One region of the Dermacoccus sp. GAS27A genome, then DNA from elsewhere that is predicted to be linked to it. Evidence: riboswitches for the same ligand, from Rfam matches in the RefSeq annotation. Region 1 holds a riboswitch; the other holds the start of a gene.
The links. Region 1 has a riboswitch for thiamine pyrophosphate ahead of ABH936_RS10830 (thiamine ABC transporter substrate binding subunit). Riboswitches for the same ligand answer to the same signal wherever they lie in the genome.

Region 1 (7,687 bases):
GACACGCCGCCCCGTCGGGCTCGCCGCGCGCCACGACACGACGACGCTGACGCACACCCCCAGCACGAGCGCGAGCAACGCAGCGTCGATCGCGATGCGCCAGCTCTGCGAGAGCGCGCTGACGACCCCGAGGTCACCCAATCCGCGATAGTGCTGCACGGTCCAGCCGCCATCGGAACGCAGCGAGCGCACGAGCAGCGTCACCAGTGGCGCCAGGATGAGCGCCCCGACGGCGGCGGTGAGCGTCAGGGCAGCCACGTCACCGCGCCCAGGACGTCGCAGCGCCGTCTGCTGCGTCACGCCGCGTCGCACCCGCTCGTCATGACGCCCGATGCGCGAGCGTTCGCTGACGACGAGCAGCGCCGCGACGAGGACGAACTGCGTCACTGACAGCACCGCCGCGGCTCGCAGGTCGAGGAATTCGACGGTGAGGGAGTAGATCTCCGTCTCGAGCGTCGAGTAGCGCAGGCCACCGAGCATGAGGACGATGCCGAACGCCGTCGAGCAGAACAGAAACACGACGCTCGCGGCGCTGACGACGGCGGGGCGCAGCTGCGGCCACGTCACCGTCCGGAAGACCTCCCGCGGTGAGGCCCCGAGTGCCGCCGCCGACTCCGCCGTGCGCGGGTCGAGCGACGCCCACATCGGCCCGACGGTGCGCACGACGACGGACACGTTGAAGAACACCATCGCGAGCAGCACCGGCTGCCACGAGCCGTCCCAGCCCAAGCAGGCAAGCGGGCCACCGTCGGCGAACAGCGACCGGAACGCGACGCCGACGACGACCGTCGGCATGACGAACGGCAGGACGACGAGCGCGCGCCACACCCCCGCCCCCGGCACGCGCAACCGGTACAGAGCGTGCGCGACGGGCACACCTAGCACCACCGAGCACGCCGTCGCGAGCGCCGCCATCCACACGGTGAACCACAGCACGCGCAGGATGCGCGGGCGCGTCAGGACGTCCGTGAATCCGCCCAGATCGACGCGCCCACCAGGCGCGAGCCCACGCACCGCCATCGCCGCGACGGGCCACGCGAAGAAGATCGCGAGGAACACGAGCGGGACGACGGCAAGCACGGCCATGACGAAAGGCGCGCGAGCGCCCCCGTCTCGTGCGCCGCGACGCAGACCATCACGGGTGCCGTTCATCGCTCGGGCGTCACTTGGACGTGACGTCCTTCCACTTCGTCAGCCATTCGGAACGGTTCTTGTCGATGTCGGCGGGCGACACCTCGATCGACTTCGTCGGCTGCTTCGCGTTCGCCGCCCACGCCTTGGGCAGTTCGACGTTCGAGTCGACGGGGAAGACGTACATCGAGTCGGGCAGCGATTTCTGGAAGCTCGCACCGTTCATGAAGTTGATAAGTGCCTTCGCGCCGTCGGGGTTCTTCGCTCCCTTGAGCACACCGGCGTACTCGGTCGATCGGAAGCACGTGTCGAGCAGCGCCGACGTCGTCGACGTGCCCGCCTTGTCGACGGTGAACGCCGGCGAGCTGTCGTAGCTGACGACGATCGGACGCTTGCCCTTGCCACTGCCGCTGAAGTCGACCTCGTACGCGTCGCTCCAGCCCGACGTCAGCTTGAGCCCGTTCGCCATGAGCTTCTTCCAGTACGCCTCCCAGCCGTCCTGGCCGTAGTGGCCGACGGTCGCGAGGAAGAACGCCATGCCCGGCGAGCTCGACGACGCGCCCGGCGCGACCATGAGGTTCTTGTACTCGGGCTTGACGAGGTCGTCGAACGAAGCGGGCTTCGTCTTGTGGTTCTTCGTGAACCACGCGTCGTCGACGTTGACGCACACCGACGCGGTGTCGATCGGCGCCAGCTGCCCCTTGCCCTGGCCGTCCGGCAGCTCGTACTTCGACGCCGACGCAGGCGCGCCCTTCGGGCTGTACGGCTCGAGGACGTCGTTCGTGGCGACACGCGAGGCGAACGTGTTGTCGATGCCGAACACGACGTCACCGAGCGGGTTGTTCTTGCTCAGCACGAGCTTGTTCGCGAGCTCACCGGCGTCACCGGACTTCACGACCTTGACGGTGTAGCCCGTCTGCTTCGTGAACTCGGCCATGACGTTCTTGTCGGGCGCCCACGACTCGTGCGTCACCAACGTGACCGTCTTCGACGCGCCCGAACCCGACGCACCCGAGCCGCCCGCCGAACTCGACTTCGACCCCGACGAGTTGTTGTCGACGCTGCACGCCGCCAGCGCACCCACGCACGCGAGCGCCAGCACGGCGCGGCCACCACGAGACATCATGTGAACGTTCCTCCTCACGGCCAGTGAGGGACGTCGTCGCCCGCACGTACGCGCGACGAGTGAGAACTCGACTTCCTCCGCCGGTGCTAACCGGGTCAGGTTCGAGGGTTTGGTGCCGGGTGCGGCACGATCTCAGCGCACACTGCGCTCCCCTGTCGTTCGAGCGCGAGATTAGCACCGACCACCGACGGACGACACGCTTCGGCCCGCTTCGCACTCCGGCATCCCCGCTGACGGCTCGTGCGCACCTCACGCCGACGCCCGATCCCCCGTGCAAGAGGCGACCGCCACGACGCCCACCCCCGTCAGACCGGGCCGATGACCATGCCGACTGGCGCAGCGACACATGCACGCGCGAGGATGGACCCAAGACATCAACGGCCCGAGGCTCGACGACGCCTCACGACGGCCGACGACACGTAAGGGGAAACACCATGGGCAACCTCGTGTGGAAGGTGCTGAGCATGGGCGCCGGCATCGTCGCGAGCAAGATCGCGACGACCACCGCCACCAAGACGTGGAAGATGACGACCGGCAAGAGCCCGCGCAGCGCGAAGGACCCGAACGCCAGCATCATCGAAGCCGCGATCTACGCCGCCATCTCCACCGGCGCACTCGCCGCCGCGAAGATGTACGCCGAACGCCGCGCCGCCGACTACTTCACCAAGTCCGCCGGCCACCCGCCGCAGGCCCTCGTCAAGCGCGCCGAAGAAGAAGCCAAGGAAGCCCAGAAGGGCAAGAGCCAGGCGCCCGTCGTCGTCATGAAGTAATTCCCCTTCGTCCGCTTTCCGGCGTGGGAGCCTCGCGGGCTCGGCTCCCACGCTCGGTGCAGCAGACTCGGGGGCGTCCATGTCGCGCATGGAGCCGTCCGCTTGGAGGGTCAGGTTCTGCCTGGCCCTCCTCGCGTGTCTCGGGCCGACGCATCACTGAGCGTCGCGAATTTCGTCCACACCGACGAATCACGTCCACATTTGCGATTCACGTCCACCTCGGCGAACATCGTCCACATTCACGTCCCGGCCGAACGTCACGCCGCGCTCCGGTGGCATCTGACGACATGAGCACGGCCACCCGAGCGCAACTGCGCCTCGGCACGTCAGGGGGGACGTAAGCCGCCTGGAAAGGCACCGTCCACCCCGCAGGCGTCGCCGACCGCGTGCGCCTCGAGTACTACGCGGCGAACCTCTTCGACACCGTCGAACTCAACGCCAGCTACTACCGCTGGCCGGCACTCACGAGCCTCGAGGGCTGGCACCGCCGCCTACCCGGCGGGTTCCGCATGACCGTCAAGGCATGGGCAACCGGCATCAACGGCTGGCTCACCGAGGGACGCACCGTCTGGGCGTACTTCAACAACGACATCGACTGCGCCGCCGTCGCCAACGCGCAGACCCTGGGCCGCTTCGTCCACGACCGCACGTGACCGATCAGCCCTGCTTCACCCATGCGGCCCCTCACCTCGCCCGCCATCGCCCGAGATCCGCCCACCTCCGCGCGACGGACCAGAACCCGCCCGCCTCGTCCGCGAGCGCACGTGAGCCGTCTGCCGTAACGTCGTGCCCATGACCACCGCACAGGGCACGAACGCGACGAACGACGAGGGCGCAGAGGGCGAGATCGTCCCCGAGGCGTTCAGCGAATACCGCGAGCACGAACCCGAGACCCCGGGCGTGCACGACGAATCCGTCACCGACGATGCGGAGCTGCGCCCCGACTACGCGGCCGTCATCGAGCGCATCGAGACGCTCGGGCCCGACGAGGTGTCGCGCCGCCTCGAAGCGGCCGGCAAGGGCCTGACCGAGCTCGGCGTGACGATCAACTCCGAGGACGGCAACCGCCCGTACCCGATCGACATCGTGCCGCGCATCATCTCGGCCGAGCGCTGGGCCGAGCTCAGCGCCGGCGCCGAGCAGCGCGTCCGTGCGCTCGAACTCTTCCTGCGCGACGTCTACGGCCCCGGCGAGATCATCAAGGCGGGCCGCGTCGACGCCGACATGCTGCGTCGCTCGCCCGGCTGGTCCAAGGACGGCCAGCGGGTGCCCGCTGACTTCGTCCGCGCCGGCATCTGCGGCCTCGACCTCGTCTCGCCCGCGTCCGGCGAGTGGATGGTGCTCGAGGACAACCTGCGCATGCCCGGCGGGCTCGGCATGACGCACATCAACCGCGAGGTGCTCGAGAACCACTTCGCCGAGATCCTGCCGCCCGCCGAGACGCTCGAGCACCCGACCCGGACGTACGGGCTGCTGCACGAGTCGCTCGTCGCGAGCGCAAGACTCGTCGACGGTGGCGTTGCCGGGGGCGAGATCGGCCTGTGCATGGTCTCCCCCGGCCCGACGGACACGACTTGGTACGAGCAGAACCTCGTGAGCGGCCAGGTCGGCGCCGCCATCGTGACGGCGGACGCCCTCGTCGTCGACGACGGCAAGCTGTGGCGCCTCGACGGCGGCGAACGTCACCGCGTGCACCTGCTCAACCCGCGCATGGGTGAGACCGAGCTGTTCGGAGCGAAGGGCGCGGACGGTCGTCCGCTCGGCGACGCGCTGCGTGACGTGCTCGCGGCGGGCGCGGTCGCCATCGTCAATGCGCCCGGCAACGGCCTCGCCGACGACAAGGCGACGTACGCGCTCGTGCCCGACATCATCGATTTCTACCTCGGCGAGAAGCCGCTGCTCGCGCAGGTGCCGACGCTGCTGTGCGCCCGCGAGGACCAGCGCGAGGAGGTGCTCGATCGCCTCGACGAACTCGTCGTCAAGCCGATCGACGGCTACGGCGGCAGCGGCATCACCGTCGGCCCGGAGTGCTCGGCCGACGAGCTGGAGACGCGCCGTCGGGAGATCCGTGAGACGCCGGAGCGCTTCGTCGCGCAGGACATCGTGCCGTTGTCGACCCTGCCGACGCTCGTCGACGGCTCGTTCGCGCCGAGCCATGTCGACCTGCGCGCGTTCGTGCTGCAGCGCCCGGACGAGCAGGACGCCTCGCGCACCGTCGCCGTCACGGCACCGGGAGCGATGACGCGCGTCGCCCCAGCGGGCACGATGATCGTCAACGTCTCGGCCGGCGGCGGCGCGAAGGACACCTGGATCCAGCGCTGACGCCCGCATCGCGGCCCGGTGCGACGCTCGAAGCGCCCTGACGCGATCGTCGACGGCCGCGCCACCGTGCGCAGAGTTACGCCAACCTGCGCAGAACCGCGCCCGGTCGCGCAGCCCCATGCCTCTGCGGGCAAGTGCACCCAGGTGCACTTGCCCGCAGAGGAGACGGGGCGCGGCGCCGTGGGTGAGACTGGAGTCATGACGCCCGACGCCAGCCAGCAGCCGACCGAGTTCATCCGCACGATGGCCGACGGCACGACGAAGCAGGTCAACCCGCTGAGCGGTACGAAGGTGTGGACGGTGCCAGGCCGCGGCGACCGTCCCCTCGGGCTCGTCCCGCCTGGCGTCAAGGACCTCGAACCGCACGACTTCACGGCGTCCTGCGCATTCTGCTCCGACCGTTACCTCGAGACGCCGCCGGAGAAGGTGCGTTCCGTCCTCGCCGCAGGTTCCGCCGAGGGGCCGCGCTTCGTCCGACTGCGTGGTCTGACGCCGGCCGAGGTGACATCGCAGGTCGCCGAGTTCCGCCGCATCCCGAACCTGTTCGAGATCATGTCGGTCGACTACTGGCAGGCCAATCACGGTTACACGTTCGACGACGCGATCGAGGCCCGCCGCCGCGCCTACGAGGCTGCTGACGGAGGGCGCGAACACCTGTTGCGCCTCGCGCGGGTGCGTCTCGGCAAGCGCGCCGAGGGCGCCACGGACGCCGAACTCCTCGACGCTGCAGGCGATTTCTTCGCGAGCACCCATGACGTCATCGTCGGCCGCCGCCACTACGTCGACGGCGCGACGCGCAGCGACCAGCTCGCCTCGTCAGGCGCCCTGACGCCGACCGAGCACCGCGAATACCTCGACCTGACGATCGACGCGATGGCCGAGCTGTACGCGACGAACCCGCACGTGCGCTACGTCGCGGCCTTCCAGAACTGGCTCAAGCCGGCGGGCGCGTCGTTCGACCACCTGCACAAGCAGATCGTCGGCATCGACGAGTTCGGCACCTCGACCGACCTCGACATCGATGCGGCGCGTCGCGATCCGCGCGTGTTCGAGGAACTCATCGCCTACGCGCGCAGCCACGATCTCGTCGTCGCGGAGAACGCTCACGCGATCGCCTTCGCCGGGTTCGGCCACCGCTACCCGAGCATCGAGATCTGGTCGACGTCCGGCACGTGCGAGCCATGGCTCATGACCGACGACGAACGTCACGCGATGGCCGACCTCGTCCACGCCATGCATGCCGCGACCGGAACCGATGTGCCGTGCAACGAGGAGTGGCACCACCGTCCGCCGTCCATGAGCGACGTCGAGATCCCCTGGCACGTCGTGCTCAAGTGGCGCATCGCCAACCTCGCCGGGTTCGAGGGCAGCACGAAGATCTACCTCAACACCATCAGCCCCGCGGGCGTCCGCGACCGCGTCGTTCCCGCGCTCCGCCGGTTGCAGGAGGAGGGCCGCCTCGCCCCCGGCATCCGCCTCTGATCGCTGCGCGCGTCACCGTCGGGTCGCGAAGAACTCCTTGAGGACCGCCGAACACTCGTCCTCACGGATGCCGCCGACCACCTCGATGCGGTGGGTCGAGCGTGAGTCGCGTACGACGTCCCACAACCCGCCGCAGGCGCCGGCCTTGCGATCCCACGCCCCGAGGACGATGCGCGCCAGCCGCGCCTGAACGGCTGCCCCCGCGCACATGAGGCACGGTTCGAGCGTGACGACGAGGGTGCAGCCGTCGAGGCGCCAGCCCCCTCGCGACGCTGCAGCGCGCCGCATCGCGACGATCTCCGCATGACCCGTCGGGTCGCCGTCGACCTCACGAAGGTTCGCGCCGACGCCGATCACCTCGCCGTCAGCATCGACGACGAGCGCTCCGACCGGCACGTCTCCCGCCGCGCCCACCTCACGCGCCAGTTCGAGCGCGCGCCCCATCCACGCGTCGTACGTGAGCTCGATCGCTGGTGCCACGGGAAGATCCACGGGTTAAGTTTGTCCCATGCGCGTCATCGTTGCCGACCACCCGCTCATCTCGCACAAGCTCACGACGCTGCGTGACAAGCGAACCGACTCCCCGACGTTCCGTCGCCTCGTCGACGAACTCGTCACGCTCCTCGCGTACGAGGCGACGCGTGACGTCCGCGTCGAGGAGGTCGACGTCGAGACGCCGGTGACGACGGCGCGCGGCATCAAGCTCGCGACGCCGCGTCCGCTGCTCGTGCCGATCCTGCGCGCCGGCCTGGGCATGCTCGACGGCATGATGCGGCTCCTGCCGACGGCCGAGGTCGGCTTCCTCGGTCTCGTGCGCAACGAGGAGACGCTCGAGGCGACGACGTACGCGAACCGT
Region 2 (7,687 bases), on a different contig from region 1:
CGGGCACGTGTGGGCGCTGATCCACGGGCACCCGCACGTGCGCACCGGGCGCGACGAGGGCGCTCGCGGCGCCGTCGGCGTCGATGAGGACGATCGTGTCGCCCGTCTCCGGCAGCGCCGCGACGGGCGTGCTCGCGGGGACGGCGACGGCGGGGCGCATGACGTCGGCGACTCGGATGCCGCCGAGGAACTCGCGGTTGATGCCGACGTTGACGGCGACGCTCGCGCCGCGCCAGAGGAACGAGGCGATGAACAGCAGCCACACGAGGCTCCACAACGAGCCGGGCGCGCGTACGAACCCGAGCACGGCCCACGCGGCCACGCCGATGGCGACGATGCGTCCGCACCAGCCGGCGGCCTTCATGCCCGTGGCGCGGTTGCCCGTCAGCTTCCACACGAGCGCGTCGACGAGGAACCCACCGTCGAGCGGCAGACCGGGCAACGCGTTGAACGCCGCGACGAACGCGTTGCTCCACGCGAAGGCCCCGAGCAGCAGCGGCACGGCGCCGTCGCCGTCACTCGCGCGGTGGCCGAGGAAGCCGATCACCGCGAGCGCCGCGTTCGACAGCGGCCCGACGGCGGCGACGAGCGCGCTGCGTCCGGGCGTCGCGTCGGGGGTGTCGTAGCTCGTGTGGCCGCCCATGAGGTCGGCGACGATGTGCGTGACGCGGTAGTGGCAAGCCTGTGCGACGAGGGCGTGCGCCGCCTCGTGGACGAGCACGCTGAGCAGCAGCAGCAACGCGTACCCGATGCCGACGACGTACGCGCCGAAACCCCATTCGGGGTGCAGCGAGGCGACCTGCGGGCCGAAGATCGCGACGATGATGACGGCGATGATCGGCCACGTGCGTCCGATGTAGACGGGAACGCCGCGCAGCGAGGCGATCTTGAGGCCGGGTGTGGGCTCGGGCATGCCCCAAGACTATGTGGGTCTCGTGCGCCGGGCCGATTAGACTTCTCGGATGCCCGCTTCGTTGTCTCCGTCGCGCGCCTCCGACTTCATGCAGTGCCCCCTGCTCTATCGCTTCCGCGTCATAGACAAGCTGCCGGAGTCGCCGAGTGCGGCGGCGTCGCGGGGGACGCTCGTCCATTCGGTGCTCGAGCGTATCTTCGACGTCGACGCCCCGAAGCGCACGCTCGAGCGGGCGCTCGACCTCGTCCCCCATGCCTGGGAGGACATGCTCACCGATGAACCGGAGCTGGCCGAACTCGCGGGCAGCACACCGCACGATCTCGCCGTGTGGCTGCGTGATGCGGAGAAGCTCGTCGAGAAGTGGTTCGCGATGGAGAACCCGCAGTTCCTCGAACCCGCCGAGCGCGAGCTCTACGTCGAGGCCGACCTCGATGGGCTCACGCTGCGCGGGTACATCGACCGCCTCGACGTCGCTCCCGGCGGGCAGATCCGCGTCGTCGACTACAAGACGGGACGCGCGCCGTCGGAGCTGTTCGAGGGCAAGGCGTTGTTCCAGATGAAGTTCTACGCGCTCGTCATCTGGCGCACGCGGGGCGTCATGCCGCTCATGCTGCAACTCGTCTACCTGGGCAACAGTCAGTTCTTGCGTTATCAACCCGACGAGGCCGACCTGCTCGCGCTCGAACGCAAGCTCAAAGCGCTGTGGCGCGCGATCGAGCGCTGTGCTCAGACGGGTGACTGGCGGCCCAAGAAGTCGCGCTCGTGCTCGTGGTGCGACCACAAGGCGCTCTGCCCGGAATGGGGCGGCACTCCCCCGCCGCTGCCCGAACATGCGGCGCGTCTCGCGCTCGATCCGCGCGCCACCGGCGACCTCGGAGACGTCGATGGCGACTGAAGGATGACCGTTCGGGCCGGTCGTCGAAGCGGCAGCCACCGTCCGAGTGGCGCGTCGCGCGCATCTATCGCCTCCTGCACTGCGTCCGCCCCCGCGACGAGGCTGACGACAACCGCTCATTCACCAACGTCCATCGAATGTGGACGAAAATCGCAGATGGGTACGGGAGTCGCAGTTGGGCCGCGCAGGGCCAGAGTCACCGGGCGCGCAGCTGGAATAACCGGCCGCGCCGTCCCGTTCGGCAAGTAGTTGCATTTTCAACTACATGAATGCATGGACCAAGGGAGGCCCTCATGCAGTTCGGCATCTTCACCGTCGGTGACGTCACGACGAACCCGACGACAGGGCGCACCGTCAGCGAGCACGAGCGCATCGCGAACACCGTCGAGATGGCGAAGCTCGCCGACGAGGTGGGCCTCGACGTCTTCGCCACGGGCCAGCACCACAACCCGCCGTTCGTCGCACCGGCCAACCCGGCCGTGCTGATGGCGAACCTCGCGGTGGTGACGAAGAACATCATCCTGTCGACGTCGACGACGCTCATCACGACGACGGACCCGGTGCGCATCGCCGAGGACTACGCCTACGCGCAGCATCTCGCCGGCGGCCGCGTCGACCTCATGCTGGGGCGCGGCAACACCGGCCCGGTCTACCCGTGGTTCGGCAAGGACATCCGCGACGGCATCCCGCTCGCCATCGAGAACTACGCGCTGCTGCGCCGCCTGTGGAACGAGGAGAACGTGACGTGGGAGGGCAAGTTCCGCACACCGCTGCAGGGTTTCACCTCGACGCCGCGCCCGCTCGACGACATCGCGCCGTTCGTCTGGCATGGCTCGATCCGCAGCCCCGAGATCGCGGAGCAGGCCGCCTACTACGGTGACGGTTTCTTCCACAACCACATCTTCTGGCCGCCGCAGCACGCTGCGCAGATGGTGCAGTTCTACCGGGAGCGCTTCGAGCACTACGGTCACGGCCGGGCGCAGGACGCGATCGTCGGCCTCGGTGGGCAGGTGTTCATGGCCGAGTCGAAGGCGAAGGCGATGGAGACGTTCCGCCCCTACTTCGATCACGCGCCGGTCTACGGTGGGGCAGGTTCGTTGGAGGACTACACGCGTCAGACGCCGCTGACGGTCGGCACGCCGGACGAGGTCGTCGAGGCCACGCTCGGCTTCCGCGACTACGTCGGTGACTACCAGCGTCAGCTGTTCCTCATCGACCACGCCGGGTTGCCGCACGCCGAGGTCATGCACCAGATCGAGCTGCTCGGCACGAAGGTCGTGCCGCAGCTGCGCGCCGAGATGGACGTCCCACGCGCCGCCGGCGTGCCTGATGCCCCGACGCATGCCAGCCTGCTGGCTGCGCGCGCTGCCCAGGCGACCGACACGCCCTCGGCTGACGCCGGTCAGATGGGCCGCGTCGAGGCAGGTGTGCCGCGCGCTCCGCAGACCGACGACGTGACGGGAACGCGCGCCGAAGACCGTTGAGCATCAGCCCGGTTCGCCGACAACTCGGCTGACCGGCCCGGCGGGCGCCGCCGGCGGCGGCGTTCGGCCCAAACTCAGAACAACGAGACGAAGGAGAACACGATGACGAACTGGACGGCACGCCTCGCCGTGATCAGCGGCGGGCTGAGTGAGGAATCGTCGACGCATCGTCTCGCCCAGCTGCTGAGCGACGCGGTTGTCGAGAGTGCGCGGGAGCAGGGCGGCGAGGTCGTCGTCGAGCGGATCGACCTGCGGGCGCTGGCGCACGACATCACGACGGCGTCGTTGACGGGGTTCGCTCCCCCGGCGCTCGCGGACGCCTACGAGGTACTGGGCGCGGCCGACGCCGTGGTCGCGGTGACGCCGACGTACAAGGCGAGCTTCACGGGCTTGTTCAAGTCGTTCTGGGACGCGACTGCAGGCGGCGTGCTGAGCGGCGTGCCCGTCATCGTCGGCGCGACGGGCGGCTCCGCCCGACACTCACTGGTGACGGACACCGCCTTGCGACCGCTGTTCGCGTACATGAAGGCGCTCGTCATGCCGACGGCCGTCTACGCCGCGCCCGACGACTGGGCCGGGCGAAGCCTGGAAGCGCGTGCGAGCGAGGCTGCCGATGAGTTGACGCAGCAGCTAGAGCGCATGCTCGGCGGAGCAGACATGGTGGTGAACGGCGATTCTGACGCGCGCGTGTCCAAGGATGGGGAAGCGCCGAGAACATCGTCGAACTCGGTTCGTACGCTTGCCGAGACGCGAAATCGGGCGCGTGATCCGTTCGTCGCGGTGCCGACGATGGAAGAGATGTTGCGCCGCTGAGCACGAGTCGTGACCGGAGGGGTCCGTCAGGTTCGTCACAAACCTGACGGACCCCTTCGTCACGTTCGTCTGCGGGGATGTGCCATAGTCGGAAGTGTCCTTCGTGGGAGTCCTGAGAACAGGGCTGAGAGGGAGCTGATACTGCTCCGACCGCTACCCGACCTGACCCGGATCATGCCGGCGCAGGCAGCCAAGGAGACCTCATGGTCGCTCATCCTCCGTTCGGTGCCGACGTTCGTCGACGCCTGCTGCGTGGGGTCTTGCCGTGCCTTCGTCCGATCCGAAGGAGGCACCAACATGACGACGCTCGACTCGACCACTCCGTCCGTCACAACGCCCGATACCCGGGCTGACGGCGCCGCCGCGCGCCGCAAGCAGTACCGCGACGCGGACGGCCTGCGCGTGCCCTACACCGAGGTCATCCTCGACAACTCCCCCGGCACCGGCGCGGCCAACGCTCCCGTCGAGCTGTACGACACCTCCGGCCCGGGCAGTGACCCCGAGGTCGGGCTGCCGCCGTTGCGCGCCGAGTGGATCGCCGAGCGCGACGACGTCGAGACGTACGCCGGCCGAGAGCGCACCCTGCTCGACGACGGCCGCTCGGCCGTCCGACGCGGTGAGGCGAGCCACGAGTGGCGCGGCGAACGTCGCGCACCGCTGCGCTCCAAGGACGGTGCCGTCGTCACCCAGATGCACTACGCCCGCAAGGGATTGATCACCCCCGAGATGCGATTCGTCGCGGCGCGCGAGAACTGCGCCGTCGAACTCGTGCGCGACGAGGTCGCCGCCGGACGCGCGATCATCCCCGCCAACGTCAACCACCCGGAGAGCGAGCCGATGATCATCGGGCGTCGCTTCCTCGTCAAGGTCAACGCGAACATCGGAAACTCGGCCGTGACGTCGTCGATCGCCGAGGAGGTCGACAAGCTGACGTGGGCGACGACGTGGGGCGCCGACACCGTCATGGACCTGTCGACCGGTGACGACATCCACACGACGCGCGAGTGGATCATCCGCAACTCCCCCGTCCCGATCGGCACCGTGCCGATCTACCAGGCCCTCGAGAAGGTCAACGGTGAGGCCGACAAGCTGACGTGGGAGATCTTCCGCGACACCGTCATCGAGCAGTGCGAGCAGGGCGTCGACTACATGACGATCCACGCCGGCGTGCTGCTGCGCTACGTGCCGATGACGGCCGAGCGCATCACGGGCATCGTCAGCCGCGGCGGCTCGATCATGGCCGGCTGGTGTCTCGCGCACCACGAGGAGAACTTCCTCTACACCCACTTCGACGAGCTGTGCGAGATCTTCGCCCGCTACGACGTCGCCTTTTCCCTCGGTGACGGCCTGCGCCCCGGCTGCACTGCCGACGCCAACGACGAGGCGCAGCTTTCCGAGCTGCGCACCCTCGCCGAGCTGACGAAGCGGGCATGGCAGTTCGACGTCCAGGTCATGGTCGAGGGCCCCGGGCACGTGCCGCTCGACCTCGTCGAGGAGAACGTGCGCCTGCAGCAGGAGTGGTGTGACGGCGCGCCGTTCTACACGCTCGGCCCGCTCGTCACCGACGTCGCACCCGGCTACGACCACATCACTTCCGCAATCGGCGCGACGACGATCGCGATGGGTGGCACCGCGATGCTGTGCTACGTCACGCCGAAGGAGCACCTCGGGCTGCCGAACCGTGATGACGTCAAGACCGGCGTCATCACGTACAAGCTCGCGGCGCACGCCGCCGACGTAGCGAAGCGCCACCCCGGCGCGCGGGCGTGGGATGACGCGTTGAGCAAGGCGCGCTTCGAGTTCCGTTGGAACGACCAGTTCAACCTGTCGCTCGACCCCGACACCGCGCGCGAGTTCCACGACGAATCGCTGCCCGCAGAGGCGGCGAAGACGGCACACTTCTGCTCGATGTGCGGGCCGAAGTTCTGCTCGATGCGCATCAGCCAGGACGTGCGCGACCGCTTCGGTGACGCCGGCGCCCAGCAGCGCGTCGTCAGCGAGCGCGAGGCCCGTGAGGGCATGCAGCAGATGTCGAAGACGTTCGTCGAGCTCGGACGCAGCGTCTACGTCGAACCCGACACCGCCCACGCCTTGGCAACCCCCACGCCCCAGGACTGACGGGTTCGCATCGGTGGGGGGTGGAGCAACTCGACTCCGCCCCTCACCGACTCTTGTCTCCGCCCCATCTGCTATCTACGTCCACATTCGCGAACGGCGTACCCATCTGCGCTTTTCGGTCACATTCGCTTGTGCCACGGCCTGCCGGGCCGGCTCGAGCGTCAGCCCGTCGCGCGAGCTTGCTCCGCCAGACGCGGCAGGTCGTCGAGGCTGACGGCGGCGAGGTCGGGGACGACGACGAGGCCGTCGAGCTGCGGAATCTCGACGAGGTGCGGCACGGCGAGCGTGGGGACGCCGGCCGCGACGGCCGAGCGCACGCCCGTCGCGGAATCCTCGATCGCGACGCACTCATCCGGGCGCAGGCCCAGCTCGGCCGCGGCCCGCACGTACGCCTCCGGGTCCGGCTTGCCCGCACTCACCATGTCACCGGTGACGACGACCTCGAACGTCCCGGCCGGCAACGCGTCGACGAGCACCCGCGCGAACGACTCGTACGACATCGTGACGAGCGCGCACGGCATCCCCGCCTCGTGGGCGGCGAGCAGCAGCTCTTGCGCTCCGGGGCGCCACGGCACGTGCTGCTTCAGCTTCTCGATGACCTGCTCGAGCAGGACGTCGACGATCTCGTCCGGTGTCAGCGGAATACCCGTCTGATCCTTGATCATCTGCCCCGTGACGGGCAGCGCGTTGCCGACGAGCTGGAACGCCTGCTTCTCGCTCCACGACGCCCCGTACGACTCGATGAGGCCGCGCTCGGCCTCCATCCAGTACGGCTCGGTGTCGATGACGGTGCCGTCCATGTCCCACAGGATCGCGCGGGGGGCATGCGAACCATGCGCCGCGCGCGTGGACGTCGATGAGTCGGGCGCGTCGAGGCGGGCGTCGAGATGGTTCAGGTGCGGCGTCGGGTTCACGCGTCAGTCCTCCGGGTCGTATCCGAGGTTGGGGGCCAGGTGGCGCTCGGCCTCGGCCATCGACCATCCCTTGCGCTCAGCGTAGTCGGCGACCTGATCGCGTCCGATCCGCCCGACGACGAAGTATTGCGCCTGCGGGTGCGCGAAGTACCACCCGCTCACGGACGCGCCGGGCCACATCGCCCGCGACTCGGTCAGTTCGACCCCGATCGACGCGGTCACGTCGAGCAGCTCGAACAGCGTGTCCTTCTCGGTGTGCTCGGGGCACGCCGGGTAGCCGGGCGCGGGACGGATGCCCTGGTAGCGCTCCTGGATGAGTTCGTCGTTCGTGAGCTTCTCCCCCGCCTCGTAACCCCAGAACTCGCGGCGCACACGCTCGTGCAGCCGCTCCGCGAACGCCTCCGCGAGACGGTCGGCGAGGGCCTCCAGCAGGATCGCCGAGTAGTCGTCGAGCCCCTCCTTGTAGGCCTTGATCCGCCCCGGCAGCTCCGTGCCAGCGGTGACGGCGAACGCGCCGACCCAGTCGTCGGCCGCACCCGTAGGGGCGACG

Region 2: linked by a shared signal. The riboswitch ahead of thiC (phosphomethylpyrimidine synthase ThiC) and the one ahead of ABH936_RS10830 (thiamine ABC transporter substrate binding subunit) in region 1 are both predicted to bind thiamine pyrophosphate.

Annotation. Positions count from the first base shown of each region.
Region 1 covers NZ_JBIYDW010000009.1:78,231-85,917, reverse strand. Annotated here, with positions in the region: gene ABH936_RS10835 (ABC transporter permease) at 1-1,086, opposite strand, end outside; gene ABH936_RS10830 (thiamine ABC transporter substrate binding subunit) at 1,163-2,257, opposite strand; TPP riboswitch at 2,313-2,421, opposite strand; gene ABH936_RS10825 (DUF4235 domain-containing protein) at 2,692-3,027, shown strand; partial or broken gene ABH936_RS10820 (DUF72 domain-containing protein) at 3,405-3,680, shown strand; gene ABH936_RS10815 (circularly permuted type 2 ATP-grasp protein) at 3,820-5,349, shown strand; gene ABH936_RS10810 (DUF4921 family protein) at 5,548-6,831, shown strand; gene ABH936_RS10805 (nucleoside deaminase) at 6,844-7,275, opposite strand; gene upp (uracil phosphoribosyltransferase) at 7,340-7,687, shown strand, end outside.
Region 2 covers NZ_JBIYDW010000004.1:250,818-258,504, reverse strand. Annotated here, with positions in the region: gene ABH936_RS06275 (site-2 protease family protein) at 1-913, opposite strand, end outside; gene ABH936_RS06270 (RecB family exonuclease) at 963-1,808, shown strand; gene ABH936_RS06265 (CE1758 family FMN-dependent luciferase-like monooxygenase) at 2,102-3,292, shown strand; gene ABH936_RS06260 (CE1759 family FMN reductase) at 3,395-4,105, shown strand; TPP riboswitch at 4,199-4,313, shown strand; gene thiC (phosphomethylpyrimidine synthase ThiC) at 4,403-6,223, shown strand; gene ABH936_RS06250 (HAD family hydrolase) at 6,385-7,137, opposite strand; gene metH (methionine synthase) at 7,141-7,687, opposite strand, start outside.